Regions from separate parts of the Peribacillus sp. FSL E2-0159 genome, predicted to be linked through region 3. Evidence: riboswitches for the same ligand, from Rfam matches in the RefSeq annotation. Region 3 holds a riboswitch; each other region holds the start of a gene.

Region 1 (5,955 bases), 370 kb from region 3:
TACACTGCATCCACATAAGCGGCGTACTCCCTTAAAGTTTGCCCCTCCGGACGAACTAAACCCGCTCGTTTTAATTGTTTCAATAATATTAAATAAGCTGTCGAGAAATGAGCACTGGAGTTCCTTCTATAACGAAAAATCTGCAGATGAGGAATCCACTTCCTTCTGAAGAAATAACCAATAGAAGCGAGAATCAATAAACCTGACAGTGTGGTAGCAGTCCATTTTAAGAACCCTTCCATGTTCTCAATACCAATTTTCACGGAAGATTGAGTTTCCCTCTCTGGTGTGTCCTGGCGTTCCCTGGTCTCTTTCTTTGGTTGCTCTTCATTAATTGGGGTTTCTTCAGGGTTCTTGATCACTTCCTGTTTCAATTCCGAATCGTAAAATTCAACTTCCCCATTGAAACCCTTTGTCGGCTCGAAGGGAACCCAGCCTATCCCTGAAAAATAAACCTCGACCCAGGAATGTGCATTATTATTGGTCACCTTATAAACGGATTCGCCATCAAGGATTGATTTTTCGCCTTCCGTATAGCCCTTTACCCACCTTGCAGGAATATTGGCGGCTCTTAGTAAAACGACCATTGCACTTGAAAAATTATCGCAATAACCTATCTGTGTCTCGAATAAGAATTGATCGACATAATCTTGATTGCTCTCCGGATACGGAATATCGTCCTTAGAATAAATGAATTCAGGTCCGTCAAAATAATTCTCAATGGCTTTTGCTTTATCGTACCAATTCGTTTCACTCCTTGTAAGCCGGGATGCCAATTCATATATCCGGTTTGGCAATCCCTCTGGAAGCTGAGTGTTTTTTTCCATTAATAAATCCATCGCTTCGTCGGGTTCCGTTACCTTCCTTAACTCAGCTATATCAAAACTCGGCATATCATAAACCAACTCATACTCTTTCATGGACAGTGGTTCGCCAGTACCCTGTTCGGAAATAACTTTGTCCATACCCTGATAATATTTGAAATCCATTCCGTTTTTGCCCTCAATCTTTTTTAAATACCCGGACTGCGGATGAAGGATATGGGAATATGATTCCGTCATGGACACTTTTGCCGTCATTTCTTCTGTTCTTACCACTTCAGGAACGTCGTAAATATCTAAAGATGCCATATCCTGCCCGTTGGAAAAAGTGTGAAAGTCCGTTTCCAGTAAGGAAACCCACCCTTTACCGGTATAAATATCCTTGTTCTCGACTTTCCAGTAATGTCCTGCAGGAGCATTATTATAAAAAACGATGGAATTATCCGGCTCTATCGAACCGCCAAGATCCGAATCGTCTTCATCATATCCGACACTTTTACGCTTCGAATCACCGTCTTCATTCCCCGCTTTATCAGAATAAGAAGTAATATAAGGCACCGGGTCCGGCCACTGCGGAGAAAGCTTTGGGGCAGCGAAACCAACAAGGACACTTACCAATATCATGCCGGTCAGCATCAAGATCCACTTATTGATGGAAGAAATCGGAAACTTAATCCTCTCCTGTATCGTTAGTCGCAGCAGGGACAGCAGGCCAAGCATCAAGAACCCGATGATGATGATTCTAATCATTGCCTTGTCCCCCACATAAGGAGTGAATGTGTCAAGTACAGATATGAAAATCACCGTTAACATAAAAAAGAAAAAGATGCTTTGCCTCACCATCACCCAGTAATGAATCAAATATGTTACAAGCCAAAGAAGGACAAAAAATAGTAACGTTCGAAATGGATTTGTGATCAACTCCCAATTCCCATCATATATAAAACCAAGATTGCCCTTAAAATCCGCTAGAAATCCTTTCAGCCATGACAATTGAAATAAAGCGTCTTTTGAATGGAGGAACTGTAATGAAATCATTATATAAGCACTAATGAGAATAAATCGGATTGACCAATGTATGCGGAAATAATGCAGTAGTAGGGAATAGAGCAAAAATAAGATAAAAATGATGATATTACCTGTATCGGTGAGTTTATCGACAGGCCTTAACCATTCAGTAATCAACAACAGACCAAATACATACATGAGGACGTGCATGAACCTTTCCAATCTTTCGCTTGTGACATTCATTTCGCCATCACCTCTGATCTGACAGACTTTAGTTGGCCATGTTCAAAAAAGCTAACCTTTATCCCCCTCGAAACAGCTGTAGAACTTGACAACCTTTCCTGATCAGTAAGATCTGCCTGTTTCTTTACACATACCATTAATCCCTGATTAGGCCGGAAAGCACTCAATATGTCCACCTTTTCTAAGGTTAAGTCTGAAACGATGAATATCACAGCAGCATTTGCCGGAAGAATTCCCTTCCTGACATTTTCGTTCAATGCGTTTGAATCACTTGGCTCTTCTTTAACAAGTCGGTAAAGAATCTTTCGTTTCTGGTTATTTCCTGCTGCTGCCGGTATGATTAACCTCGATCCCATACTCACATACCCAATTTCCATGCCTTTCTTCAACATGGCGTGTGCAATGGAAGCCGCCATTACAATGGATTCTTCAAATAATTCCGAAGGCTTTTCATCAAGCATGATGAATGCATCCCGGTTTTTCTGCACTTCGAATTCCTTCGTCATGATTTCACTCGTTCTAGCCGTCGCCTTCCAGTTAATCCATGACAACTGATCGCCTGGCTGATATTCCCTTACCCCGGAGACCACTGAATGTTCCCGTTGTGTTTTCTTTGTTGAAACCACTGCCCCCTGATTGAACACTCGATCAAGATCACTGTAGGCAAGCTCATGATAACGAGGAAAAACAGTTATTTTCAAAGGTGAACTATATATCGCTTCCTTTTCGACTAGCCCGAAAAAGTCCCCAATCCAAAAGCGGATCGATTGAAACGAATGATCTCCGCGCTGCAAGTTTTCCAATGTATATGACATGCTGAAGGTACGCTTGAATCCCGGAAAGATAATTATTTTCCTTTGGAAACCCCTATCTTCCATCTCCTGAGGCAATTCCTCCTCTACCACCATAAATAATAGGGGCAGCCGGTTTTTACGGGTAAACGTCAATGCTATCTCAACAGATTCGCCGGCCTGGCATTCCCTTTTATTGACCTTTCTCTCAACGGTAAAATCATGCAGCGGATAAAACAGCAGGATCAAAGCGTACACAGAAAACGGCAAAAATGAATAAAAAATGAACCAACTGACAAAACCGCCTTGAAACATTGCATAGCAAAAGGAAACGGTTATTAGTAATACAAGTCCGATCACACCCATATTTCCCCTTAAAATGTTGATGATTTTGCGCATTAGGTCACAGCCCGCTTCACAGGCACTTGTGTTGTCGCGACAATTTCATGTATCACCATTCCAGCATCGAAGCCATCATAACTCGCTTCAGGTTTCAAAATAAGCCGGTGGGAAAATACGAATGGAACTAAATATTGAACATCGTCCGGCAGAACATAGTCCCTGCCCTGGATCAGCGCGTAAGCTTGGGCTGCCTTCATCAATGCTATCGACCCACGCGGGCTTACCCCTAAATAAACCCCTTCATGCGTACGTGTATGATTCGCCAATTCAACAATATATCGTTTTATTGTGTCATCCACTATCACCGCTTTTACCTCAGCCTGTAATTCTATCAATTCATCCAAGGTGATGACGGATTCCAGTTCCTCTAGCGGTGCTGTGTATTGAACCCTATGAAGAACCTCTATCTCTTCTTCCACACCTGGATAGCCCATTCTCATTTTTAATAGGAATCTATCCAATTGAGCCTCCGGAAGCGGATATGTTCCCTCGTACTCGATCGGATTTTGTGTCGCCATTACGAAGAAGGGCTTCTCCAATCCCCTTGTTACACCATCAATCGTCACACTTGCCTCTTCCATGGCTTCAAGCAATGCAGACTGAGTTTTCGGCGAGGTCCGGTTAATTTCATCAGCTAAAATAATATGTCCCATTATCGGACCTGGCCTAAAAATGAATTCTTGTTCCTTAGCATTGAAGATTGAAACACCAGTAACATCAGAAGGAAGTAAATCAGGTGTGAATTGAATTCGCTTAAAGCTTGCACCTATTGATTTTGCCAGTGCCCTTACCATGACTGTCTTTCCCACACCCGGAACATCCTCCAATAAGACATGTCCACCGGAAAGGAGTGCCACGATGCTTAGTTCTGCTATATCCCGTTTTCCGATAATCACCTTTTCGATATTCCCTAGAACCATTTCCAGTTTTTGATTGACCTGCTTATAAATCATTCTCTACCTCCCGAGATTCACAGATTCACATTATCACTATTATTTCATACGTTTTCAATATCACGTATTTTACATTAAGATCCAATTAAACCTTACATTGTAAGTTTACTAGATATTCGGTAAACCATAAACGAATTTGTCTAAAAATATTAATGCGGCTTAATGAAAAAGGTATGGTAAACTGTTGCTAAGTGAATATGAACCTTGCAGAAAAAGGTGCTGCCTTGTCAGCTTAATAGGGAATTCGGTTTAAAACCGAAGCTGTTTCCGCAACTGTAAGTGCTAATGAAATAAGATGCATACCACTATTTGAAGACGGTAATCGTATGCCGATTACCGTCCATTTAACCCAAATGGGAAGGTTCTTAGAGTAAAATGACGCACAAGCCAGGAGACCTGCCTTCATTCATCGTATTATGCTCTTCGGAAGATAGGAGATTGTACGGCTCTCCCATCTTTTTTCTACTACAGATACATAGATGCCCGAAGCCGACCAAACCTCTTGGTCGGCTATTTGTTTTGCTGGAAAAAGCAATACGGAGGTCATTCACCCAATACGAAAAAGGAGGAAGAGTTATGGCAAAGAAAGACTTTCGTTTTTTATGCTACCCATACATGCGACCGTATCAACCGTCGATTTTGAAATCCGTACAAACTCATTGACGACACAAATCGGCTTGGCCGCCTCGCTTACTGAGGATGTCCCCGAAGTATACCGTGACTTAATGGAACTGTTGCCCATGGCTTACCATTTAAATGGTTCAGTTCGTGGGAAATTAGCCATTACCGGCGATGATCTCGACCGTTTAAGTGCAATCTACGACCGGTATGTCGCTGAAGTGAAAGATCGAATCGAAACGTTCGTCCTTCCACAAGGCTCAACCGCAGCATGTACTTTGCATACTTGCCGAAGTGAAGCCAAAAAGTCCGTGCGTGCTTTACACAAGGTAAGTCTGGAGAGGGAAATTCCAGGAATTCTATTTGATTACGCTCACTTGCTTGCAAATGTATTATTCGCGATGGCAGTCTACGTCAATAAGCAACAGGGGATCGAGGAGATTCCATTTATAAGTAAATCATACCCAACCAAACCCACGAAAACGAAAACGGAGGAATAAATAATGAAGAGAACCCTACGATTCAGTTGGATTTCCATGCTGATGCTTACCCTTTTCCTTTCCGGATGCGGAGTAAACGATGATCAAGCCGCACCGGATAATAAAGATACTAAGAAGGCCGAAGAAATCAAGGACTATACCGTTACGGATGATACTGGTAAGAAAATAAAATTCGAGAAAATCCCGGAAAAAGTCGTTTCACTTCAGCCAAGCAATACGGAAATTTTATTTGCCCTTGAACAGGGTGATAAAGTCGTTGGTGTGACAGACTTCGATAATTATCCAGAGGAAGCAAAGAATATCGAACATGTTTCTGACTCTGTTAATATCAATGCAGAAAAAATCATTGCCTTGAAACCTGATGCCATCATAGCTTATACCATTGGTGATGAAGCGACACTGAAACCACTCGAAGATGCCGGCATCCCTGTGTTCATCATTAAATCTGCGGCAAATTTCGATGATGTATACGGTGATATCGGGCAGATTGCTAAAGTGATGGGTGTTGCCGAAAAAGGGGATGAATTAGTGAAAGATATCAAATCCCAAATTGCAAGTGTCGAAGAAAAAGTGGAAACTTTAAATGAAAAGGAACAAACATACTTTGAAATTAGCCCTG
Region 2 (8,166 bases), 1.6 Mb from region 3:
CACATCAAGTGCAGTCGTCGGCTCATCAGCAATGATGATAGATGGACTTAAAGACATCGTAATCGCAATCATAACTCGTTGCAGCATCCCGCCGCTTAGCTGAAACGGATATTGCTTCAAGACATTTTCTGGATTTGGTAGGTCTGTTTTTTCCAAGTACTCCAAAGCCATTTTCCGCGCTTGCTGCTTAGTGATAGGCAAATGAGTTCTAAGTGTTTCAATAAAATGCCGCCCTATCGTCCTCACAGGATTAAAGGCGATCATTGGGTTTTGCATAATCATTGCGATTTCACTGCCCCGTACTTTCCTTATGTCTTCTGTGGAAACATTTAAAAGGTCTATATTGTTAAACTTGATGCTCCCTTGCACCACCTTTGCCTTGTCAGGTAAAAGATTTAGCAAAGACATGCATGTCATCGTTTTCCCTGATCCACTTTCTCCGACAATGCCCAACACTTTCTCCCAGCCTCGAGGTTAAAACTGACATCATTGACAGCCTGAGTCACTCCATACGGTGTCGATACAATAACCTTCAAATTTTCTACAGTTAGAATGGGGTGTTGTCCCATCTTCCATCCATCCTCCCTTCTATTCCTTTTTTAGGTCTAGAGCATCCCTCAAAGCTTCGCCAAACAAGTTAAAAGCAAACACAACGATGAAGATCATCAACCCAGGGTAAAGCATCAATGAAGGGGTTTCTCTAAAAAATGGCTTACTATCATTGATCATCATTCCCCACTCTGCCTCTGGCGGCTGTATGCCAAGACCAAGAAAAGAGAGTCCAGAAATTGCTAAAATAACTCCTCCGATGTCCATAAAGATTAATACAACAACTTGAGAAATGATGGCAGGTAAAATATGTTTGATGACAATGACTCTCATTGGTGTCCCGCATATTTTGGCTGCTAAGACAAAGTTTTGCTCCTTTACACTAAGAACCATTCCTCGAATGACGCGTGCATAAAAAACCCATTGGACAAGCACCATCGCCAAGATCAGATTGCCAAGACTCGGTCCTAAAATTCCGATTAAAGCAAGGGACAGAAGAAAGCTTGGGAATGCCATGAGTATGTCACACATTCTCATGAAGAGATAATCAACCTTACCCCCTATAAAGCCTGCATAAATACCAAGTGGGATACTAATAATCATCATTAATCCCATGACAAGGAAAGCTGTACCCAACGAGGTTCGTGTTCCATAGATTAATCGGGACAAAATACATCTCCCTAAATGATCAGTCCCCAATGGAAACTGAGAGGAGGGCCCTTGCAGCTTCTGAACGATATCAATCAAGTTCGGATCATTAGGAGCCAAAAAAGGAGCAAAAAGAGCCAATACTGTCAGGAAGGAAATAATCATGATGCTGATCATCATGAGCTTATGTGTCATCAGCTTTCGTTTCACGTTTTGCACCACTCTTATTTCTCTCCCTCCCAGCGTATACGAGGATCCAGGAAAGAATATGTAAGATCCACAAGAAGATTACAGACCACAAAGATCACACCCATAAATAATACACACCCCTGAATCATCGGATAATCTTGATTTAATATAGATGTGACAAATAACTGTCCCATGCCGGGCCAAGCAAAAATTGTTTCAACAATAACCGCTCCGCTTAGCATGTTACCGAAGCTCATGCCAAGTCCAGTTATCACAGGTAGTAAGGACTTTTTTAAGACATGCCTGATAACGATTAGTCTTTGGCGCAACCCTCTCGCTCTAGCATAAACAACAAATGGTTCATTCAAATTTCCCAGCATACTAGCCCGAAGCAATCGCATATACGTACCTATATGCGCAAAAGCCAATGTCAAGGAAGGAAGCACTAGATGAGCCAAAGTCCCCCTTCCCAATACAGGAAATAAATCTAACTTTACTGATAAAAAATAGATCAAGAGAAAGCCAAGCCAAAAGGTTGGCATAGAGACACTTACAAAGGCTAATATTCTGCTAAACTGATCAACAAATTTCCCCTTGTAAATAGCAGAAATCATTCCTAAGGGTAAACTAATAACAACAATAAAGATAAGTGAAGCAAATGTTAATTGAACTGTTGGGAAGAAATGTACCACAATTTCTTCCCATACAGAGTTATTGGACACATAAGACATCCCTAAATCCAATTGCAACACTTTTCCCAGCCACTCAAAATACTGGGCATATAAAGGCTTGTTTAATCCAAGCTCAACTCGAAGGGCTGCCACTGTCTCATCCGTAGGAGGAATATGTGACGCCCTTAAGTAAGCTACTGCCGGATCTCCAGGAATTAAGTGAAGCAAGATAAAAGTGATGAGCGAAATTCCTAATAAAATTGGAATTAAACTTGTGAGACGTTTAAATATAAACCAACTCATGTAGCACTCCTTAAGTTGTTTTTAAGTATCCCCACTTCAATTAACATCAATTGAAGTTAAAGGGACCTCAGCTTCTTGAGGTAAAAAATCTACTCCACTAATGTTTTTTTGATACACTGCTATATTAGACTGATAAGATATCGGTAAATAAATAGCTTGTTCGTGCAATGTCGTTAATATATCGGAATACAGTATTTTTCTCTCCTCCTCGTCTGTAGTTAATAATACTTTTTTAATTTTCTGGTCTAATTCTTTCTTTACTGGCAACCCTAATTGAGCGTTATAATCTGGACCACCATTTTCCGTATTTGTCGTCATAGCTGCTAAATAGGAATGTGGATCAAACGGTACAGCCCAAGTAGATGTAAATAATAAATCAAATTCACCTTGAAATGCATTTGTCCAAAAAGTATTAGTTTCTTGACTAGTCAATTTAACATCTATTCCTAGCTTTCTAAAATCACCTTGGGTAAATTCTGCGATTGACTTTTGGATGTTGTCTGTACTATTAAACAGTAATTCCAATTGCAATTCTTTTCCGTCTTTTTCTCTAAATGGTTTCCCCTTCACTTGTTTCCATCCAGCATCATCCAATAACTGTTTTGCTTTTTCTGCATCATATTCATAAGGCTCAATTTTAATTTTCGTGTATGGCAAAATAGGTGGAAACAAAGTATCAGCCTTTTTTTCCATACCATAAAAGATCTTATCAATAACAGCCTGTTTATTAAAAGCATGTTGGAGCGCTAACCGAACTTTAAGATCTTTAGTCGCTTCTCTATTTGAGTTAAGAAGCAGCGTTCTAGTAGCTGTAGGTTCTGACAATTTGGTTTCATATTGCCCTGAATTCTTCAAAAATTGGAATGAATCTTGGCTTATGACCCCGTTTCCAAAAATAAAGTCGAGTTCTTTTTTCTCAAAAGCTAATACTCTTGACTCACCGTCAGTAATGACTTTAACAACCACCTTATCTACTTTAGGTTTAGTACCCCAATACTGTTCATTCCTTTTAAAAACTGCAAACTCATTTTTCTTATATTCGCTCAATACCCACGGTCCTGTGCCAATCGGAGACTTGAGTCCGTCCTTAAATGTGTTTTGACTGTCAGGAAAAGCAGCTTCTCCTACAAATCTCAACGGTCTGATGTAAGTTAGTTCTTGAAGAGTTGGATAATACGCGTTGTTCAAAATAAGTTTAAATGTATATTCATCTATTATTTCAGTACCTTTGATTTGGTTAATTAATTCCACCCATTCATGTTGTTTGCGATTATCTAAAATGGTATCAAAGTTTTTCTTAACGATTGCAGCATTAAAGAGGGAACCATCTGAAAATTTAACATCTTTCCTCAGATGGAATACATATTCTTTTCCATCTTTCGATATATCCCAGCTCTCTGCAAGCCAAGGCTGAATTTCTCCGCCTTCACCGTAATAAACAAGGGATTCATATACCATAGCCTGGGAAAAAAACTCATTCGGAAAATATGTGTGTGGATTTAAGTCACCTATATCCCCAGGCCATGAAAAAGTAACAACTTTTTGTTTATCTTTATCTGATGTATTTTCTTGATCTATTGTTGTGTTGCTGCAACCAGTAACAAAAATTGTGAAAATTACTAGTAGTCCAACAAAAGAATGAAATAATTTAGACCGTTTTAAAAACATGTTTTCTCACCTTCAATTATGGAATTTTATCTATTTGAAAAATTACGAAATATAAAAAAGCATTTCCAACCAGATTTAACGGTCAGAAATGCTTATAGTTTAAGAACAAATTCGTCTTCTAGCACTCTAACACCTCCCTATCTCCCGTAGGTTTAACAGCATTTTTAGAACGGGCAGGTTTTCTGACTTAGGTTCATCATCTCCATGCGTCTTCCCGGATATTATCCAGTGACTTTCTTGCATAGGACTCACCAATACAGCGGCGGGACCGTGCCGGATTTTGCACCGGCTTCCCTTTTAAATATTCGCTATTAAACGAATATACCCATTCCAATAAAATATGAAATTTTCCCTCATCTTCATAGTAAAATATAGTGCTTGTCCATCTTAAAATTATTAAGTCAAAACCTTTTGATGCTTCCTTAACACTTTAATAGTTTCATCTCTAATTAATTTTTGATAAACTCAGCAACTAATCATTTCCATCCTAGAAATAAACTAAAAACAGTTTGTAAAAAGGAGAACAACTATCTATTCTTAAGAATTTAACAAATATTAAAAACTCTCCTATATTATACGGTTTTACGATTACAACTCTCTAAAAATGGATATTAACTATATGAAAATAAAATCAAAAAGTTTACCTAATACAAATTATATTCCTTATCACAAATTTATGCCATATCAAATTAAGATCCTGATGTTTTTTAACGGTTCGTTTTGTACGGAGGCAATAATCTTATACAAACAGTTATTTGTAACGACATATATGAATGATAGTGTGTAGATTTTTCATTTTCAGATTTGTATTGCTCCCTCCCGAATAAGCTGTTTTTATAAGTGAATACTCACTTTTTTATTTGAAAGCAACCTAATTTATGTAATAATAGATTCATAACAAAAAAAGAAAGTACTTGAGGGATTCTACATTGGAGAGTATGGAAGAATTACATGAAAAAATTGAGATATTGAGGAAAGAATTAATAACTACGGGATTGATATATGGATTTTCTTCCCCAAAAACATTACATAAAAGCCAGGAACTAGATAAACTGTTGAATTTACTTTGGCATGAAAAAGAATCAAATGGTTTAGAATATGTCTAAAATCAGGAATGAAACCTGATTTGATTTTTCTACTAATACTCATGGGATCATTACAACTGCTGGAACTATCACTCGGAGTTATTTTGAAATTTTTTTTAATAGTCACTGTGTAGTTCATGCAGCATATTTCCTTTACTTCATCACCTCGTATTCTTTTCTTGGACTCGTGGACTAATTTTTTCTGTAAAATTCATTGAAATGATCATCCCTTCTTACCTAATGCTTCTTAGTTTAGTTTTCTTCGTTTTATTTTGTTTGTTGGAATTGTGCCGTAGAACAAATTATTTAGGGTCATTTTGATCACATTCTTTCTCCCCATTAAAAAGCATCCAAAATGAATGGATGCCTTTTTATCGAATTTTTCTTTTATGTCCTGCATTTAATAACAAACAATCTATCTCATCTAAGTTTAGGAATGGTGTGAGTTTTCAAATATCAACGATTCATTTAAATTGTCATGGACAACCTAATATTTCTGCTGAGTTAATGAATTTTTACTATTTTAGTAACTGAAGTCCTTTCAATTCAGGGACAACATTGCTTATCTCCCTTCCAGTAACCGCTGCAACGAGGTTCTTCGCCGCAAGCATGGCCATATCAAATCGTGTTTGATGAGTAGCTGAACCTATATGCGGCAGGGTAACCACGTTCGGCATGGCTAAAAGCGGATTGTCAGGCGATACGGGTTCCTGTTCAAATACATCCAAACCAGCTGCAAGGATTTCTTTAGTTCGCAGTGCTTCTATGAGGGCCTTTTCGTCCACCGTCTGACCGCGGGATGTATTGATAAAGATCGCAGATTTTTTCATCAGTGCGAATTGCTCCCGTCCCATAAGATGCCTCGTCTCCGGAGTATAAGGGACCATTAAAATAACGAAATCGGATTCCCGTAAAAGGTGCTCTAAAGAGGAATAGGTTGTACTTAGCGTTTCCTCCACTTCGAATTTTCTTCGCCGATTATGATATAAAACTTCCATGTTAAAACCGAATTTGCCTCGTCTTGCAATAGATTCCCCAATCCTCCCCATACCGATGATGCCCAATGTTTTTCCATGAACATCAACGCCAAAGAGGGGTTCATCGCCTTTATTTCCCCACTTGCCATCCTTTACAAACTTGTCCAGTTCCGGTATACGACGGGCTGCTGAGAGCATTAAGGCTAAAGCTAAATCGGCCACGGTTTCATCGAGAACATCAGGTGTATTTGTACCGATTATGCTTCTCTTTTTCATTGCCTCTAGATCAAAGTTGTTGTAGCCTACCGAGATATTGCTGACAGCCTTTAGACATGGTGCATGGTCCATAAGTTCATCATCTATTTTTTCTCCGGTGATGAGCAGTCCCTCCGCATCGGAAATTTGCTTAAACAGCTGGCTTCTGGTAATGGGTTCAGGGCCGTTCCATTTTTCATACTGGCAATACTTCGAAATAAATGCCTCTACCTCGGCCGGTACTGGTCTTGCTATATACACTTTTGGCATCAATTTATGTCCTCCTCGGTTACACTATTCTTGAATAGGATGTTTTACAATAAACCAATAACAGATTGCGGCGCATCCGGCGATTAAACCGCCAGATATAAAGGCAAGAGAGTAAGAGCCAGTAGCATCCACTATCATGCCTGCCACAACAGGGGAAAAGGCTCCACCAAAATAACCGCCAAAATTCTGAATTGCACCTACGGAAGCAACCATGGAAGGAGGAGCAATATCACCGGCAAGTGCCCACGCGCTGCCTGTAATGGCAGAAATAAAACAAAGAGCGAGGGTAAGTAATGTTAAGGTAATAGCGAGCCCTTTGACAAGTGGAACTGCACATACAACGATAGCGGCCGAGATGGCACATATACTAATTAAGGCACGCTTTGCTTTAATAGGTGTAGTAATTTCCTTGTCAACCAATTTTTTAGTAAGATATCCTCCGAAAATATTGCCAAAGATTCCGCCAAGCCAAGGAATACCAGCATATATACCCATTTCTTTAAGTGAGACATGATGGACATCAAACAAATAAAGGGGAAGGAAGACAAGGAAAATGTTCCAGATCCAAATGGTACAGAAGAAGCCCAGAATCATCCCCCACACGCTTCGATATTTAAATAACGAACCCCATTTTATTTTTGATGATTGAATGCCTTGCTCTACTCCACCACCTTCCGACTTAATGTATTCAAATTCCTCCTCGGAAAGTTTTTGGCTTTTTTCAGGATTTTTATAAAAAATAACAAAACCGATTGCGAAGATGATGCCGATCACACCCGTTATATAAAACAACGCTCTCCACCCAAAAGTCACCATAATGAAAACGAGAAGTGGCGGTGCAATGGCTGGTCCCCATTTGGACGAAGAATCCCAAATTCCAGTTGCCAAGCCTCGTTCCTTTTTAGGGAACCAATACGATGTGATCTTAGCCATCGTAGGAAAACACGGTGCTTCTCCCACTCCAAGTAAAATCCGTGCAGCAATAAATGAACTCATTTTATGAACGGCTCCCGTTAAAATGGTCGCACCACTCCACCAAATAAGCGCGATTGTATACACCTTTTTGGTCCCGAACCGATCGATCAGCCATCCGGAAGGAAGCTGCATTAATGCATAACTCCAAGAAAAAAAGGTTCCCAACAACCCGATTTCGGTCACGCTTAGTCCGAGTTCCTTCATCATTTCGGGAGCTGCAATGGAGAGGTTGGCCCGATCAAGATAGTTGATTATTCCCCCAATCAATAACCAGATGACAACGGTCCAGCGAAATTTCCGGCCAATATTTAATGGCTTTTCTTGCTTTGTTTCCACTCTTGCTTCCATACCTTATCCCCCCTTGTTATATAAAACGCCATAATTGGCAGCGCTTCCAAAATAAGAAAAAGCCAGAGTTCACGCTTGGATAATATGTATATACAAGGAGGTTTTTGTTTTATAATATAAAACTCAGTTTTTGTTTTGCGACAAAAAAAACAAAAAGATAATTCTGTTTATTCTGTAAAGTATCGTATTATGAGTGTTTGTGATTGTCAATCTTTATTCTTATTTTTA
Region 3 (8,166 bases):
ATCACGGTCAATGGCATGAATCCACATAAAGAAAGGGAAAAGTTCACTCAGACAATCGGAGTCGTATTTGGTCAGCGCTCACAGCTTTGGTGGGATATTGCGGTTCAGGAATCCTTTAGGCTGCTAAAAAAGGTCTATAAGGTAACGGATGAACAATATAACGATCATATGGAACATGTCATCAAGACGCTTGATATCGGACCTTTGCTGGACAAACCAGTGCGTAAACTCTCACTTGGTCAGCGAATGCGCTGTGAGCTTGCGGCAGCCTTGATCCACAATCCGCCTTTGCTGTTCCTAGATGAGCCGACGATTGGACTTGATGTACTCGTGAAAATGAAGATTCGTGAGTTCCTGAAAGAAATCAATGAAAAATATAATACGACAATCCTTTTGACTACCCATGATTTAGGAGACATTGAAGCATTATGTGAGCGCGTAATCATGCTTGATGAAGGACAAATCATTTATGATGGTGAATTGCAGAGTTTAAAAGATAACTGGGCTGAGGAAAAACAGATCCATTTTCAATTCCTCGAGCCGATCGAATTGAATGAATTGCAATCATTAGCGCTCCCATTTACCTCTAACTGGGTTTATGATGAGAAAAATCAAACATACATTGCCTTGTTAAAAGAAGAAAGTGATCATATTTCACAGCTTGTTTCGGCTGTCGTATCTCATTTTAAAATAAAGGACATCAAAATCCATGAAACTTCCATTGAAGAGATTGTTCGAAACATTTACGAAGAAGGCACTGTCTGATTTCTTATCATTAAGAAACAACGTGTCTATCAAGAAGGGGGAGGGCCATGGGGAAGTATCTTGCAATGATCCGCATGCGTTTTTTAATGATGCTTGCGTATCGAACGGATTATTATACCGGCATTTTAATTTATAGCATTAATATCGGTGCTTATTATTTCTTATGGAATGCGATATATGGAGAAAAAAGCTCCATCGAAGGACTTTCAGGTATGCAGATGACAACCTATGTCGCGGTTGCATGGATGGCGCGCGCTTTTTATTTCAATAATATTGACCGCGAAATCGCCACTGAAATTAAAGACGGCAAGGTCGCTATTGAAATGATCCGGCCTTATAACTATTTAGGGATGAAAACGATGCAAGGACTTGGGGAAGGGATATTCCGTTTCTTCTTCTTCTCGATTCCAGGAATGCTGCTGGTAGCTTTCATTTTTCCTATCGAATTGCCGCACGAGCCGGCTACGTGGGTGATATTCGGCATTTCCTTGGTGTTCAGCTTCATCATCAATACACAAATTAACTTATTGACGGGAATCACTACCTTTTTCTTATATAATAATGCCGGATTGATCCGGGCTAAAAGGGTTATCGTTGATTTATTTTCCGGTCTGCTGCTGCCTATCAGTTTCTATCCGATATGGGCGCAGGAAGTGATGAAATATTTGCCCTTTCAAGGGATCAGCTATGTACCAAGCATGATATTTACGAACGGGTACAGTTCAGGCGAAATTGGCATGGCGCTTTTACAGCAGTTAATTTGGTGCATCATTCTCATAATACCGATTCAGCTTTTATGGATAGTCGCAAAAAAACAGCTGATTATTCAAGGAGGTTGACGGGATGTTTTATGTATCGATGTTTTTTCAATATGTGAGTCAATATATGAAAACAAGATTGCAATATAGAGCCGATTTCTTCATGGAAATCCTATCTGACCTGCTGAATCAGGTCGTGAATCTGGTATTTATCTTAGTTGTTTTTGGACATACCCAATTTTTAAGCGGCTGGAGCCGTGAAGAAATCATATTCATTTATGGATTCTTCCTTATACCATTCGCCCTTTTTTCTGCCTTTTTCAACATCTGGGATTTTAATGACCGCTATATTGTCAAAGGTGAAATGGACCGGATATTAACAAGACCGATACATAGCCTGTTTCAAGTTATTTTAGAAAGAATCGAGCTAGAAGCGTTATTTGGTGTTGTCACCGGTTTGATCATTATATTCTATTCGGGGATTTCATTAGATCTGCAGCTTGCGTGGTATGACCCGATTCTTTTCATCATTTTTGCAATAGGAGGGGCCCTCGCTTATGCAGCCATTTTCGTTGCGATAGCAAGCATTGGGTTCTGGTCGGATGCGAAAACATCCATCATGCCAATGATGTACAATATCGGGAACTACGGGCGCTATCCTGTTGATATTTATAATAAGGTCATCCGTTTTGTCCTTACATGGGTGCTGCCATTCGCGTTTGTTGGTGTCTATCCGGCATCTTATTTCCTTAGAAAAGAAGAGTGGTATGCATATGCATTTGCCACACCTGTAATTGGGGTTGCCTTTTTCGTGATATCCGTTTTCATATGGAATCAGGGAGTGAAGAGGTACCGCGGGGCAGGGAACTAAAAAAAACCCCTTCAACATCATTCATGTTGAAGGGGTTTTTTTGTTTAGTTCCGTTTTTTCTTTCTTTTAATATATCTTGCTTGTGCTTGAGCATATTGCTGCTTTTCCTCTTCCGTTTCCGGTATGACCTGAGGTACGTTTGTCGGCTTACCGTCTTCATCAATGGCCAGCATCGTTAAAAAAGCGCGTGCCGTAAGCTGTTTTTCACCTGTTAAAAGGTTCTCACGCTCCACTTTTACGAATACCTCCATTGATGTGCGATGAGCACAGGTGACATAAGCTTCAAGGTTGATCGCATCCCCTGTCTTGATGGGGGCCAAAAAATCAAAAGAGTCGCTTGAAGCAGTCACAACGGGTTTTCGACAATGACGCATAGCTGAAATGCAGGCTATTTTATCAACATAGGCCATTACTTTTCCGCCAAAAATGGTATTGTGATGATTTGTATCCGGCGGAAAAACAAGGTCGGTTAAAAAAGTCCGTGACTGCTGTGTTGGATGGGAAACGTTCTTTTCAATCATTTGCCTGTTGGTTTAGCTAAAAGGTTTTCACGGACGATTTTTGCTGCTTCGACCATGTTTTTCAGGGAAGCGACGGTTTCCGGGATACCCCTTGTTTTCAGGCCGCAGTCGGGATTGATCCAAAACTGGTCTTTATCCAATACCTTGATGCCCCGTTCAATCATATCGACCATTTCTTCCACTGCCGGCACACGCGGGCTGTGAATATCATACACACCCAGGCCAATGCCTTTTTCATATGTTTTTTCCTCGAATGCCGAAGCAAGCTCCCCATGACTACGGGATGTTTCGATGGAAATTACATCGGCATCGAGGGAGGAGATGACATCCATGAAACTGTTGAAGTCGCAATAGCACATATGCGTGTGAATTTGGGTTGTATCCTCCACGCTTGATGTGGATATCAAGAATGAATTTACAGCCCAGTTTAAATACTCGTCGCGATCGCTTTTTTTCAATGGCAGACCTTCTCTAAGTGCAGGCTCATCAACCTGAATCATTTTAATTCCTGCGGATTCCAATGCAATGACTTCTTTTTCTAAAGCGAGCGCCAGCTGATAGCAAACATTCTCCCTGGAAATATCATCACGGACAAATGACCAGTTCAAAATTGTAACAGGACCTGTAAGCATTCCCTTTACCGTCTTCTTCGTAAGGGATTGTGCGTATACACTTTCCCTTACTGTCATCGGTTCGATGAAATGGATGTCGCCGTAGATGACTGGTGGTTTCACGCAGCGGGATCCATAGGATTGTACCCAACCCTTTTCTAGAAAGACGAATCCGCCTAACTTATGGCCGAAGTATTCAACCATATCCGTCCGTTCGAATTCTCCGTGAACGAGAACATCCAAACCGATTTCTTCTTGGATTTCGATCCACCTGCCGATTTCTTCGTTAACGAATGTTTCATATTGCGAAGCGGTCCATTCTCCTCTTTTGAATTTCCCGCGTGCTTGTTTAACTTCAAATGTCTGCGGAAAGCTACCGATCGTAGTCGAAGGAAGAAAAGGCAATTTGAAAAATTCCTGTTGTTTTTGGTAACGCTCTTTAAATGGAAGCTGACGGCCGGCGGTCCTGGTTTTAACCTTTTCGACATTGGAATGTACACTCCCATGATTCCGTGCATTTGAACTTGCTAACGTTTGAACCGTAAATTTATTTGCATCGACTTTTTCGGCGATTGCTTCAAAGCCTTGATTATTCCCTTTGACCAAGAGTGTGATTTCCTCAAGTTTCTCATCAGCGAAAGCAAGGGCCTCTTTCACTTCTTTTGAAAGGGCGGTTTCATTACGAACGGTCACTGGTACATGAAGCAGGGAACAAGAGGGCTGAATCCAAATTTGGTCTTCGGCTACCTTTTTCTTAAGTGTCTCGATCAATTGGATTTTTTTCGATAAATCAGATAGCCAAATATTTTTTCCGTCAATCACACCTGCAGCAAGCACTTTGTCCTTCGGGAAACCGAATGCTTCAAGATTACTTAGATTCTTCCCTTTATCATGTACAAAATCAAGACCGATTCCTTGGACTTGTAATTCGATGACTTCTTGATAATGTTCCACGGCATCAAAGTATGTTTGTAGCATGATGTTCAGGTTTGGTGCTGCTTCATTCAGTTTTTCATAGAGGTAAGTAACTGTCTGCATATCATCTTTGGAAATGGATGAAACAAGAGAAGGTTCGTCCATTTGAACCCACTTCACGCCTTCTTGCTCCAACTCCCGCAGGATTTGCGTGTATAGGGGAAGCAGGCTCAGGATGATGCCAGGGATTTCTTGTTTATTGAAGCCTTTGGAAAGGGAGATGAAAGTATAAGGTCCGATCAACACGGGCTTCGTTTCAATCCCTAGCTTTTCCTTGGCTTCCCGATATGCTGCAAGTGGTTTATTTTCTGTTAAAGTCAGCTGTGACAGTTTTAATTCAGGGACGATATAGTGATAGTTCGTATTGAACCATTTCGTCATTTCGGAAGCGACTTCATCATTGTTTCCGCGAGCCATTGAATAATAAACGGAAAGGGGAACGATTCCGCCTTCATAAGCTGAATAACGTTCAGGAACAAGACCGAACATGACGGACATATCCAGCATTTGATCATAGAAAGTGAAGTCGTTGACAGGAATGATATCTATGCCCCGTTTCTTCTGTTTTTGTAAGTTGCCTAAACGGATGGCTTTTAGTTGTGCCGTAAATTCTGCTTCATCGATTTTACCGGACCAGTAAGCTTCTAATGTACGTTTCCATTCACGATCTTCCCCGATTCGGGGGTAACCCAAACTACTGCTTTTCAAAATTCCCATCCTCCTAAATTCATTTGATTGAACAAAAAAAAAGCATCCCTAACCGTCAAAAGAGAAAGTTAGAAATGCTTAAAATAAAGAGGCATTCAGAATGCCCCTTACAATTATAAGGTCCCTAACACCTCCCTATCTCCCGTAGGTTAAAACAGTGTTGTCGAAATAGGCAGGTCTCCTGACTTAGGGAATATCATTAGCGGCGGGCCTTCCCGATCCTTTGATCAGTGGCATATTGGATGGCGCTAACATTCCCATTACAGTGGCGGGACCGTGCCGGAATTACACCGGACTTCCCTTTTAATCCTAATGAAAATTAGGAACCTATTTCCACATATGAAATTTTGCAAAACCTGCCTTGATAACTGTTTGCAGGTCAAAGATTTATAAAATAAAAACTATTATAAAAATTTAGACAATCGTAACATATCCGACCAAAAGGGTCAACATGGAAAAAAGATTCGGGAAAAGTAACCGTTAATTGGAAGTGGGGGAATAAGGATGAGGTCTGTTCCTAAAAAAGAATATATTGTTTGGACAGGGAGTATGTATAAAGAGAGTGGCGTTTTGAAATGGGGCGTGGGGGATGACTTTCTACATCTTGATTGCAGGAATCATTTTTTGTATGGTGATGAGCATTCGTACGTTATTTCTTGTTGAGTCGGGAGGAAAGAAATTTTCTCTGGAGGATATGCTTTGGCTTGGCAATTTATATGCGACGATATTAGTTGGGTTTGCACTGATTTATTTATTATACGAGCTTCAGAATCATTCGGTGATTCTTGATATGGGCAATCGATTGGATGGCACTTTCTATGAACAGTTGAAGACTTCTTTTTATTTTAGTGCGATGACGATGTTTTCTGTAGGGTATGGAGATATAGCCCCAATTGGCATGGGCAGGATGATAGCTACCATTCAGGCTTTCATCGGGTATACACTGCCGGCAGCGTTCGTGATTCGGACGGTGATCGATCTGGAGCAGAAAGATAGGAGGGATAAATGAAAGTTGTTTTTCTTTCGATTATTGGGTACTCTTACCATAATGAAAAAAATGGAGGGTTCAATATGACTGTTAAAATTGGAGAAACAGCACCTGATTTCAAACTCCCTGCAAACAATGGCGAAATGGTATCGCTATCGGATTTTAAGGGGAAATACATTGTTTTATATTTCTATCCAAAAGACATGACGCCAGGCTGCACGACGGAGGCTTGTGATTTCCGGGACCATAATGAGCAATTCGAGGAATTGAACGCGGTCATCATTGGTATCAGCCCAGATCCGGCGGCACGTCATGAAAAATTCATTGAAAAACATGGATTGCCTTTTCTGTTGCTGGCTGACGAAAATCATGAAGCGGCTGAATCATTTGAAGTTTGGCAATTGAAAAAGAACTTCGGCAAGGAGTATATGGGCATTGAACGTTCAACTTTCTTGATTGATAAGTCTGGTAAGGTAGTCAAAGAATGGCGTAAAGTAAAAGTCAAAGGCCACGTCGAAGAAGCGCTTGAAACTCTTCGCGACCTCGAAAAATAAGGGACAGGCAGATGAAGGATGAGCGAATAACGAAGCTTGCAGCCAGGCTGATTCATCATTCGATACAATTACAGCCAAAAGAGAGAATCCTCATACGGGGGCATATCAACACGAAACCATTATTGAAAGAGCTGATTGATGAAATATACAGAGTTGGTGCTTATCCATATGTAGAACTCGAAGACGATGAGATAAGCCGCCACCTGTTACAAGGGAATGTGAAGGAACAACTTGAAATATCTTCGCAATGGGCTTTGAAGAAATATAGGGATATCGATGCGGTCATCATCATCACAGGGGAAGAAAACGATGTGGAAATGAATGATGTTCCCATCGAGAGGCACCGTCTTCAAGGGGAGGCAATGAAATCTCCTACTCTTTTTTATGTAAACAACCGACGTTGGGTCTTACTTAATTATCCCACCAACGCATCGGCGCATAAAGCCGGCATGACCTTCGATAGGTACCAAGACTTCCTTTTGAACGTATGCACCATGGATTACGGGAAAATGGAGGCGTCCTTGAAACCGTTAAAACAATTGATGGAACGAACTGACAAAGTCAGGATCGTTTCACCAGAGACAGATTTGACCTTTTCCATCAAAGGTATGCCTGCCATCATATGTGCCGGAAAAAAGAATTTACCGGATGGGGAAGTTTTTACGGCACCCATAAAAGATAGTCTCAATGGAAGGATAGCCTTCAACACACCCACAACCTATGAAGGAATCACCTTTAGTGACATAGAATTAAACTTTAAAAAGGGAAAAATCATTAGAGCGACATCCAATCGTGACACTGAAATGAACCAAATTCTTAATATTGATGAAGGGTCCCGGTTTATAGGGGAGTTTGCAATTGGAATCAATCCATACATATTGGAACCTATGGACGATATCTTGTTCGATGAGAAAATAAGCGGGAGTCTACACTTGGCTCTTGGACTTGCCTATGAAGAAGCGGATAATGGAAACCGTTCATCGATACATTGGGATATGGTCTTGATCCAGCGTCCCGAATATGGTGGTGGTGACATCTATTTTGACGACGTCCTGATCAGAAGGGATGGCGTTTTCATTTTGCCGGAATTACATGCTTTAAACCCAAATTCTTTAAAATTAAGCCTTTTTTAATAAGGTAAGGCTTTTGTCCAACTCAAAAAGGGGACACCTGAATATGCTTTATTAAGGGAATACCTCCTCAGAGAAAGTTGCGCGGGACACATAGAGCCCGTGTTTTTTTATGTTAATTAAAAGGGAGAGATAAACATGTTAATACTTTCAACTGTCATTCCGAATGAAGTCATCCAAACGAAGATGATGGAAGCTTTTCCTGAATTGAACTTCATTTATCAAAAAGGATGGACGGATGGCCCGCTTCGTGAAGCGGAAATCTTAATTACATATGGTGAAGAC
Region 4 (8,166 bases), 370 kb from region 3:
TGGCTATGGGTTGCCGTAATCATTGTCATTTCATTCATTATGCTTTTTATCGTGACATACATAAAATGAATGCTGTTTCTCGTATATGCTTATGAATAAGAGAGGTGCGACTTCTACGTCCTTTTATGGGTGAAGCCGTTTTTTTCGTAAAGGTTCCGTGCAGGCAGGTTCATTTTACCGGTCGAAACGGATATCTTTTCCCAGTCGTCGTGTAATTGAAGAGCATGCAACAGTGCATCCGCGATACCCTGCCGAAAATAATCAGGGCGGACGACCATTCGGCAAATCAGCATTTGATCATTCTCTTTTGTATAAGATATTGCACCCGCTAAGGCATCACCCTTTAAATAGCATAAAACGTTTCATGACAATGAATGAATTGTTCCAATAGAGGTATATTGGTAAAACCGATCATTTCCGCTTCCACCTTATAGGTATCTTTCTGAAGTTTAAAAAGCTGCTGGCCATAATCGGAGTCTAGGTCCCGAATTTTCATGATCAAATCCTATCACTTCCTTTCATTACAATGGAAGAGGGAGATTATTGTTTCTAATCAGTCTGTGTTATAATCGACAAACAATATGAACTAATGAAATGAGGAAGAAATTTGTTAACATTTGAAGAAAAATTGAGCATCATTGAAACTTTTCCGGAATTACAGCGAAAAGATGTTTCATTGGGGCGTGTGAACTTCCATTATCCAGATAGTGTCCAGGAGAAAAAGATCGTCGTTCAGCACTTGCATCCCAATGGAAATGGATTCGTTTACGCAGGGCATATGAGAAAAAAAGACACTGACCGTAAAGGGTTTATCAATATACGTGACTATAATGAAGCGGAATTAAAAGAATTGATCCAAAAAAGCGTGGATTACCTATCTGAACCTCCTGTTGAATTCGAAGAAGAGGAAAACGAGTTCGCTAGGTTGGAAGGGAAATGGATTGGCCCTGAAAAGCAAGAGCTTACACTTGAAAGGGAAGACCTGCTTTGGAATGTGTATTCAGGGTCGAATCTTGAGGAGTGTTTCGAGAGTCCAGTAGAGGCGGAGCGCTACTTATTGGACGAAGGCTTCCGACAAAGCAAGAAGAGGAATATGTAGAATTTTAGGATAATTTGTCGGTTGATTTACTGCGATAATCTTGTTTTTTTAGGATTTCCCATGATATAATATAAGTAATTATTTTTGTTCGGAATAAGTTTGATAGAAGGATTTACTGTAATAGGATTCCTCTTGAAACATTATCCAGAACCAAAAATAGTAATAAAATGGATTTTTCCAAACACAGGAGGAACTATCATGGTACAAGGTAAAGTAAAATGGTTTAACGCAGAAAAAGGTTTCGGTTTCATCGAAGTTGAAGGCCAAGACGATGTATTCGTACATTTCTCAGCTATCCAAGGCGAAGGCTTCAAAACGCTTGAAGAAGGCCAAGAAGTTTCTTTCGAAATCGAGCAAGGCGCTCGTGGACCACAAGCAGCTAACGTTCAAAAATAATTGAACGCATATAAAAAAAGACTCCGATTTTGGAGTCTTTTTATTTTTCTTTTTTTTCGGCCATTTCCTTTAATACTTTGTCCAATTTTTCTTCGATCCGTTTAGAACGATTAAAATGCCCTGACAGGAAAAACACGATGAATATAACGAATACGACAAGCACTAGCATAAAAAGGATAGGCAGGAACTGGGTTATATTTTCAGTCATTGGATATTATCTCCTTTTTGTTCCATTATACTTCATGCTTACCGCTGCTATGATAGAGGGAGCCAAGTTTTTTTAAAAAAACACTGAAAGGGGATATGCAAAAACGCATATCCCCTTTCAGTCAGTTCTGGAATAGCGAGGCGAACTTTTGAAGTCTGGGCAAGTCTGACTCTTGATACATCTGTTCTATCTTCAATGTCACCAATAACTGGCTCTTGGCAAATAACATGTCCCGAAAATGATCAACTGCCCCACAAAAATGATTATAGTTGGTTTCACCAGTGCCGAAGACTCCCGTTTTCAGATGAGCAATTGGCAACTGTTCCAGTTCTTTATAAAGGGCTGCTGATTTAGCAGGAAGCTCCCCATTGCCCCATGTATAGGTGCCGATAATCAATGCATCGTAATCCGGCAATGTACGTAAATCGAATTCATTCATTCGATATAGTCCAGCTTCAGGTAAAAGGGAAGCAAGGGCTTCAGCAAGCGCTTTTGTATTGCCGCCGGCAGAATGATAGACTATGGCAACTTTACAGCTCATCGAACCCATTGCTGGCATTTACTTGACTGTATGTCCTTGACTTCTGTTCGAAGAAATCGGTTTTGGTAAGTCCGATGGATTCATCATCGAACGTTTTGATCCATGGCATCGGGTTCTCGCCATACTCTTTATACAAATTATCAAGGCCTAGCATACGTAGCCGTTTGTTGGCGATATATTCGATGTACTCATTGAATTCTTCCAAATCGAGATCGGCTTTGGTTTGGATATCTTCGAGCATATATTCAGACCATTCCTTTTCGAGTTCGACTGCTTTTTCAATCGTTGTATAGATGAACTTAGTGTTTTCTTCATTATTTAACTCAGGGTATTCATACATCAAGATTTGAACGAGCATTCCAATGAAATCGAAATGGACCATTTCATCGCGATGAATATAGGATATCATCGTAGCGGAACCGGTCATTAAATTTTGGCGTCCTAAATTATAATAAAAGGCGAAAGCCAGATAGAAATAAATCCCTTCAAGGTTCGTTGAATGGATCAGTGCCTCGAATAAATGCTGAGGGCTGGGATCATCCACGAACGTTTGATAAGCATCAACGATCGGTTGGTTACGCTTAATCACTTCAGGATGTTCTTTAATGCGGTCGAAAAGCTGTTTTTGCTTGCCTACCGGAATCAAGGAAGCAAGGATATAGGAATAAGATTCATTATGGATCGATTCCTGCTGGGCCATGTTGGCCAGGATAGCTTTTGCCGCCGGATCTTTGATGTACCGAAGGATTTCTACTAAAGTGGGCGTTTGAAGACTGTCCATTCCAGCAATCATCGTAAGGATATCGAGAAAAGCGTCCTGGATATCTTCGTCCAATTCGCCCCACTGCTTTTTATCCTGAATCATGTTCACGCTCGAAGGCTTCCAAAAGTTATTGATGAGCTGTGTATAGGTATCATAGAATTTTTCATACTGAATATCGTTCCAAAGGAGGAAGCCTGAAGCTTCTCCTTTGAAAACACCGGTTGCCTTGGTTGGATGCGTTGGTTCCAGCATCCGAATCTTTTTGATATGATTGGTCATTCGTGAAAACTCCTTTAAGAATAGATTACTGGGTTATGATTGTCGTTAACTTGAACAGCTTTCGCAGGCATTTTCATATTCGGAAGAAGTCGAACGAACATAATACGTTGATTTCAACCCGCTTTCCCATGCCGTTAAATGGATATCCAATAGGACCTTCGCTTTGATTGTATTGTGTACATACAGATTAAAGCTGATTGCTTGGTCAATATGGCGTTGGCGGGCAGCATTTTGCCTGATGCTTTCCAGTTGGTCCAAATTAAATCGCGTCTTTTTATAATATTCATACGTATTTGGCGTCAAGCCTGGTGCGGTCACCTTGAATTTGAAGTTTTTCTTTTCTTCGTAAAATTCAATTTCATACAAAGGATCGATTCCATCCGTGGAATTACCGATTTTAGCGGTCGATGAATTGGGTGCAATGGCCATTAAATATCCATTACGGGTCCCGTGTTCCTGCACGTCTGCTTTTAAATCCATCCATTTTTGATCTGTATAGTCACGCAGTTCGAAATAGCTCCCTGTATGCCAATCCGATCCTTCAAAATATGGGTATGATCCTTTTTCTTTGGCTAATTCGTTGGATGCCTTGATTGTTAAGTAAGCGATCTTTTCGTATAAAGCATCGGCATAGTGAACAGCCTCATCGGATTCCCAATAAATATTCTGTGTGGCAAGTAAATGATGCCATCCAAACGTTCCTAAACCAATTGCCCGGTAACGTTTGTTCGAGATGGATGCTTGTTTGACAGGAAGATTATTCACATCAATGACATTATCCAGCATACGGATCTGAATGGGAATCAATCTTTCTAAAACATCGCTGCCCACCGCTCGGGGCAAGTTAATGGAAGAAAGGTTGCAGACAACGAAATCGCCGCTTTTACGAACCACAACAACATCTCCATCTTCTGTTTCATATTCATCCGTGATCGTCGAAGGGCTTAGGTTTTGGGCAATCTCCGTGCAAAGGTTAGAACAATAAATCATACCTTTATGTTTATTGGGATTCTTCCGATTCACTTCATCGCGGTAGAACATATATGGTACGCCTTCTTCCAATTGAGAAATCATGATGCTTTTCATGATGTCCATCGCATTGATTTTTTCAAAGCTGTAGTTTGGAAGCGTGCCATTTTCTGCGGCCTCGACAGCAAGTGCATAATGATTTCTGAAGCTTCCTTCACCTTTCTTCTCGTCATAAAGATCTTCAAGTGAAAATCCAAGGGTTTGCTTAATGGTATGCGGATCGAAAAGATACCACTCTTTTCTGTCGCGTACAGCCTCCATGAATAAATCAGGAATGCATACACCTGTAAAAATATCATGGGCTTTTAATCTGTCATCCCCGTTTTGTGTCTTCAAATCGAGGAAGCTCATGATATCTTTATGCCAAGCATCCAAGTAAATCGCGATGGCACCTTTACGTTGACCCAATTGATCGACACTTACAGCTGTCTGGTTGAATAGTCGAATCCAGGGAGTCGTGCCGGAACTGTTTCCAGAGAAACCTCGGATATCAGAACCAAGAGAGCGAATCTTACCAACGTAAAGACCGACACCGCCACCGAATTTAGATACTTTTGCTGCATCGTAGTTAGATAGGTAGATACCGTCAATGGAATCTTCAATTGCGTCGATAAAGCAAGAGCTTAACTGTCCATGTGTTTTACCTGCATTGGAGAGTGTAGGAGTTGCAACGGTCATATAAAGATTGGACATGGCCCAGTATGCTTCTTTTATAAGTTGCAGGCGGTGCTCCGTTTTTTCCAATCGCATGATTTCCATCGCGATGATCATGAAGCGTTCTTGTGGCAATTCGTAGACCTTGTCCTTTTTTGGGCGGGCTAGGTAGCGATCGTTTAATAAGTAGATGCCTATGTAAGAGAATAATTTATCTTTTTCCGGGTCGATCACCGAACCCAATTCCTCAATTTCCGCTTTTGTATATGAAGATAGCAGTTCTGATTTATAAATGGGATAACGCTGACCTTCTGAAAGCTGGGAGAGTTCCGTGATCAGTTCATAGAATGGGCCATAACTCATGCCTTCATAACCTCGATTAGCTTGTGCATCCCTATACATTGTATTCAATAGTTCTGCTGCAGCAACAAACGTCCAATCTGGAGCATCAATATCCACACCTTCAAGAGCGAGTTGTATCAGTTTTCTTGATGCCTGTTCTTCGGTTGAGTCACTTTTGCGATCAAGCCATTTTGTAAAACGCTTTTTGAACTTTTCCATATCGAGACGGCCTTCGAATTCCTTCGATAACATCTCAAGCTGGATGGATTTCGTTTTTGTGTCATTTTCACTTATGGTAGAGTTATATGTTTGAGTCATTAATAATCCTCCTTGTTAACTTCCGCTAAAATAAAAAAAACCGCCCAATGAATTGAGCGGATCAAACGATAGAATAAAAGAGCCATGAAAAAATAGCCATTATACTATCGTTTCATCATCTCAATCCCCGAAGAATAAGAAACGTGAAAAATTCAAGGCAGGTCTCCTGACTCATGATCATCCTACTTTGAGTCCTTCCCGTATAGAGAGCTATACAGTGGGTTTCTCATTTCGTCACATTTACAGTTGCGGGGACAGTTCCGGGTTTACACCGGATTCCCTTTTCAGCCATCACTGGCACCTTGGATTATAAAAAATTCTATATATAGTTATTATTATTGTTTGTGTAATCAATATCTAGTATTTATGCTTATATTATCGTAAGCCATATACGATGATAATTCAACTAATATATTTGAAAAAAACCAGACCTTATCTATTGACAAAGTGCGGGTAGAAGGTAAAGGAATGAAAGTTTTTATTGGGGAATGGGTAATTCAAGCGCTGATTTTACGGGGTTTTGTGTTAAAATAAATTGTCTAGTAAAGGTGGCTCTTCCTTATTACGATGAGGGGATTCGCGGAAAAATATTTATGAAAAAGGGGATATAATCTTGGAAAAAGTATTAGTTTTTGGACATAAAAACCCGGATACAGACACAATCTGTTCAGCAATCGCTTATGCAGATCTGAAAAAGCAGTTAGGTATCAACGCTGAACCAGTTCGTCTCGGTGAAGTGAATGGTGAAACTCAATATGCATTGGACCAATTCAAATTCGATGCTCCCCGTCTTGTGGAAAAAGTTGCAGGGGAAGCTGATGGCGTAATCCTGGTGGATCATAACGAACGCCAGCAAAGTGCTGAAGATATTGACCAAGTCCGTGTGTTGGAAGTTATCGACCATCACCGTATCGCTAACTTTGAAACAAGCGATCCTTTATATTACCGTGCGGAACCAGTTGGCTGTACGGCAACCATTTTAAATAAAATTTATAAAGAAAACGGCATTGAAGTCCCTAAAGCAATTGCAGGTCTTATGCTGTCTGCCATCATTTCCGATTCTTTATTGTTCAAATCACCGACCTGCACGGAGCAAGACGTTGCAGCAGCAATGGAACTGGCTGCCATTGCGGGAGTCGACGCTGAAACATACGGATTGGAAATGTTGAAAGCTGGAGCTGACTTGAGCGATAAAACGATTGCCCAGCTTATCACTCTTGATGCAAAAGAATTTTCCATGGGAATGGCTAAAGTGGAGATAGCACAGGTCAATGCTGTAGATCCGAATGAAGTCCTTGCTAAGCAAGCAGAATTGGAAGCGGCGATTGAAGCGGTCATTGCTGAGAAGGAATTGGACTTATTCCTATTCGTCGTAACGGATATCTTGACTAATGATTCTGTTGCCTTAGCTCTTGGTAAAGCAGCTTATGCAGTGGAAAAAGCATACGACGTTTCATTAAACAATAACATCGCCGTCTTAGAAGGCGTTGTATCACGTAAAAAACAAATCGTGCCGGTCTTAACGGACGTATTCAGCAAATAATACAGAAAAAGGGGGTGCTCATTAAAAACATGGGCATCCTTTTTCTGTACATGCAAAAAAAGACTCAAACATCCATTAAGGGTGTTTGAGTCTTTTTTCTTAATTCAAAGATTCCTTTTCTTTTTCATAGGCGATGACAATCAATTCTTTATTGGCTTCCTCGCCAAGTTTGCTTTCAAAGCTTTTCAGTTCATTCAATAAATCCGGTGACAGATTTGCTGCCGAATAATCCTGCATGGGTGTCATGCTTTTCGCTCCTTTCAAAAGAAAATAATTCATGTTATCTATTTTGTCGGTTTGAAAAGTTTCTATTCAGCAGAATTTTTCTTCTTCAAGATATTTTACTTTCTGAGGTGGCGAGTTTTTCAAGCAATAACGAACTTTCGTCATCGAGTCCTTGCACTTGGACAGGTATTCCCAGAAGCTGATATTTAAGGACAACCGTATCAACAGCACCGACTGCTGACGCATCCCAAATTTTAGAATGGGAAAAGTCGATGACGATTGCATCGGCTTTTTCCTTGAAATCGAACTTCGAAACAAAGTCCTGGACAGAAGCGAAAAATATTTGTCCGTTGATACGATAAATGATTTTCTTAGCCTGGATGTCTTCCGTTTTCTCTACAATCACTTTAGAAATTTTAGCCGAGAAGAAAATCATGCTCAATAGCACTCCAGCAAATACCCCTTTTGATAAGTCATGAGTATAAAGGACAATGAGGACCGTCACGATCATCACGGTAGCATCTGACCTTGGAGCTATAGTGAGCCTCTTTAGGGAAGACCAGTCAAAGGTCCCGATTGAAACCATGATCATGACTGCGACAAGTGCAGCCATCGGTATTTTAATAAGGACATCATTCAATACCACGATTAATACCATAAGGAATGCGCCAGCTACAAAAGTGGAGAGCCGTCCCCTTCCTCCCGATTTAATGTTGATACCGGATTGGCCGATCATCGCACATCCAGCCATTCCGCCAAAACATCCGGC

What was found. Region 3 has a riboswitch for cobalamin ahead of metE (5-methyltetrahydropteroyltriglutamate--homocysteine S-methyltransferase). Riboswitches for the same ligand answer to the same signal wherever they lie in the genome.
Region 1: another riboswitch for cobalamin. It lies ahead of NYE63_RS02220 (hypothetical protein); the one in region 3 lies ahead of metE (5-methyltetrahydropteroyltriglutamate--homocysteine S-methyltransferase).
Region 2: another riboswitch for cobalamin. It lies ahead of nikA (nickel ABC transporter substrate-binding protein); the one in region 3 lies ahead of metE (5-methyltetrahydropteroyltriglutamate--homocysteine S-methyltransferase).
Region 4: another riboswitch for cobalamin. It lies ahead of NYE63_RS05840 (ribonucleoside-diphosphate reductase subunit alpha); the one in region 3 lies ahead of metE (5-methyltetrahydropteroyltriglutamate--homocysteine S-methyltransferase).

The regions. Positions count from the first base shown of each region.
Region 1 covers NZ_CP152053.1:430,490-436,444, reverse strand. The annotation lists gene NYE63_RS02235 (DUF4129 domain-containing transglutaminase family protein) at 1-2,072, opposite strand, end outside; gene NYE63_RS02230 (DUF58 domain-containing protein) at 2,069-3,262, opposite strand; gene NYE63_RS02225 (MoxR family ATPase) at 3,262-4,218, opposite strand; cobalamin riboswitch at 4,416-4,637, shown strand; partial or broken gene NYE63_RS02220 (hypothetical protein) at 4,795-5,336, shown strand; gene NYE63_RS02215 (ABC transporter substrate-binding protein) at 5,340-5,955, shown strand, end outside.
Region 2 covers NZ_CP152053.1:2,409,389-2,417,554, reverse strand. The annotation lists gene NYE63_RS11955 (ABC transporter ATP-binding protein) at 1-453, opposite strand, end outside; gene nikC (nickel transporter permease) at 589-1,419, opposite strand; gene nikB (nickel ABC transporter permease) at 1,422-2,360, opposite strand; gene nikA (nickel ABC transporter substrate-binding protein) at 2,397-4,028, opposite strand; cobalamin riboswitch at 4,183-4,372, opposite strand; gene NYE63_RS11935 (aspartyl-phosphate phosphatase Spo0E family protein) at 4,967-5,134, shown strand; gene NYE63_RS11930 (D-glycerate dehydrogenase) at 5,632-6,618, opposite strand; gene NYE63_RS11925 (MFS transporter) at 6,640-7,938, opposite strand.
Region 3 covers NZ_CP152053.1:796,475-804,640, forward strand. The annotation lists gene NYE63_RS03915 (ATP-binding cassette domain-containing protein) at 1-765, shown strand, start outside; gene NYE63_RS03920 (ABC-2 family transporter protein) at 813-1,604, shown strand; gene NYE63_RS03925 (ABC-2 family transporter protein) at 1,609-2,394, shown strand; gene NYE63_RS03930 (acyl-CoA thioesterase) at 2,439-2,915, opposite strand; gene metE (5-methyltetrahydropteroyltriglutamate--homocysteine S-methyltransferase) at 2,912-5,218, opposite strand; cobalamin riboswitch at 5,363-5,555, opposite strand; gene NYE63_RS03940 (potassium channel family protein) at 5,799-6,218, shown strand; gene bcp (thioredoxin-dependent thiol peroxidase) at 6,281-6,751, shown strand; gene NYE63_RS03950 (aminopeptidase) at 6,763-7,884, shown strand; gene NYE63_RS03955 (D-2-hydroxyacid dehydrogenase) at 8,020-8,166, shown strand, end outside.
Region 4 covers NZ_CP152053.1:1,167,826-1,175,991, forward strand. The annotation lists gene modB (molybdate ABC transporter permease subunit) at 1-69, shown strand, start outside; gene NYE63_RS05805 (GNAT family N-acetyltransferase) at 114-293, opposite strand; gene NYE63_RS05810 (hypothetical protein) at 344-496, opposite strand; gene NYE63_RS05815 (hypothetical protein) at 608-1,099, shown strand; gene NYE63_RS05820 (cold-shock protein) at 1,298-1,495, shown strand; gene NYE63_RS05825 (hypothetical protein) at 1,536-1,703, opposite strand; gene NYE63_RS05830 (flavodoxin domain-containing protein) at 1,825-2,262, opposite strand; gene NYE63_RS05835 (ribonucleotide-diphosphate reductase subunit beta) at 2,234-3,286, opposite strand; gene NYE63_RS05840 (ribonucleoside-diphosphate reductase subunit alpha) at 3,332-5,629, opposite strand; cobalamin riboswitch at 5,768-5,949, opposite strand; gene NYE63_RS05845 (manganese-dependent inorganic pyrophosphatase) at 6,243-7,172, shown strand; gene NYE63_RS05850 (hypothetical protein) at 7,272-7,418, opposite strand; gene NYE63_RS05855 (SulP family inorganic anion transporter) at 7,504-8,166, opposite strand, start outside.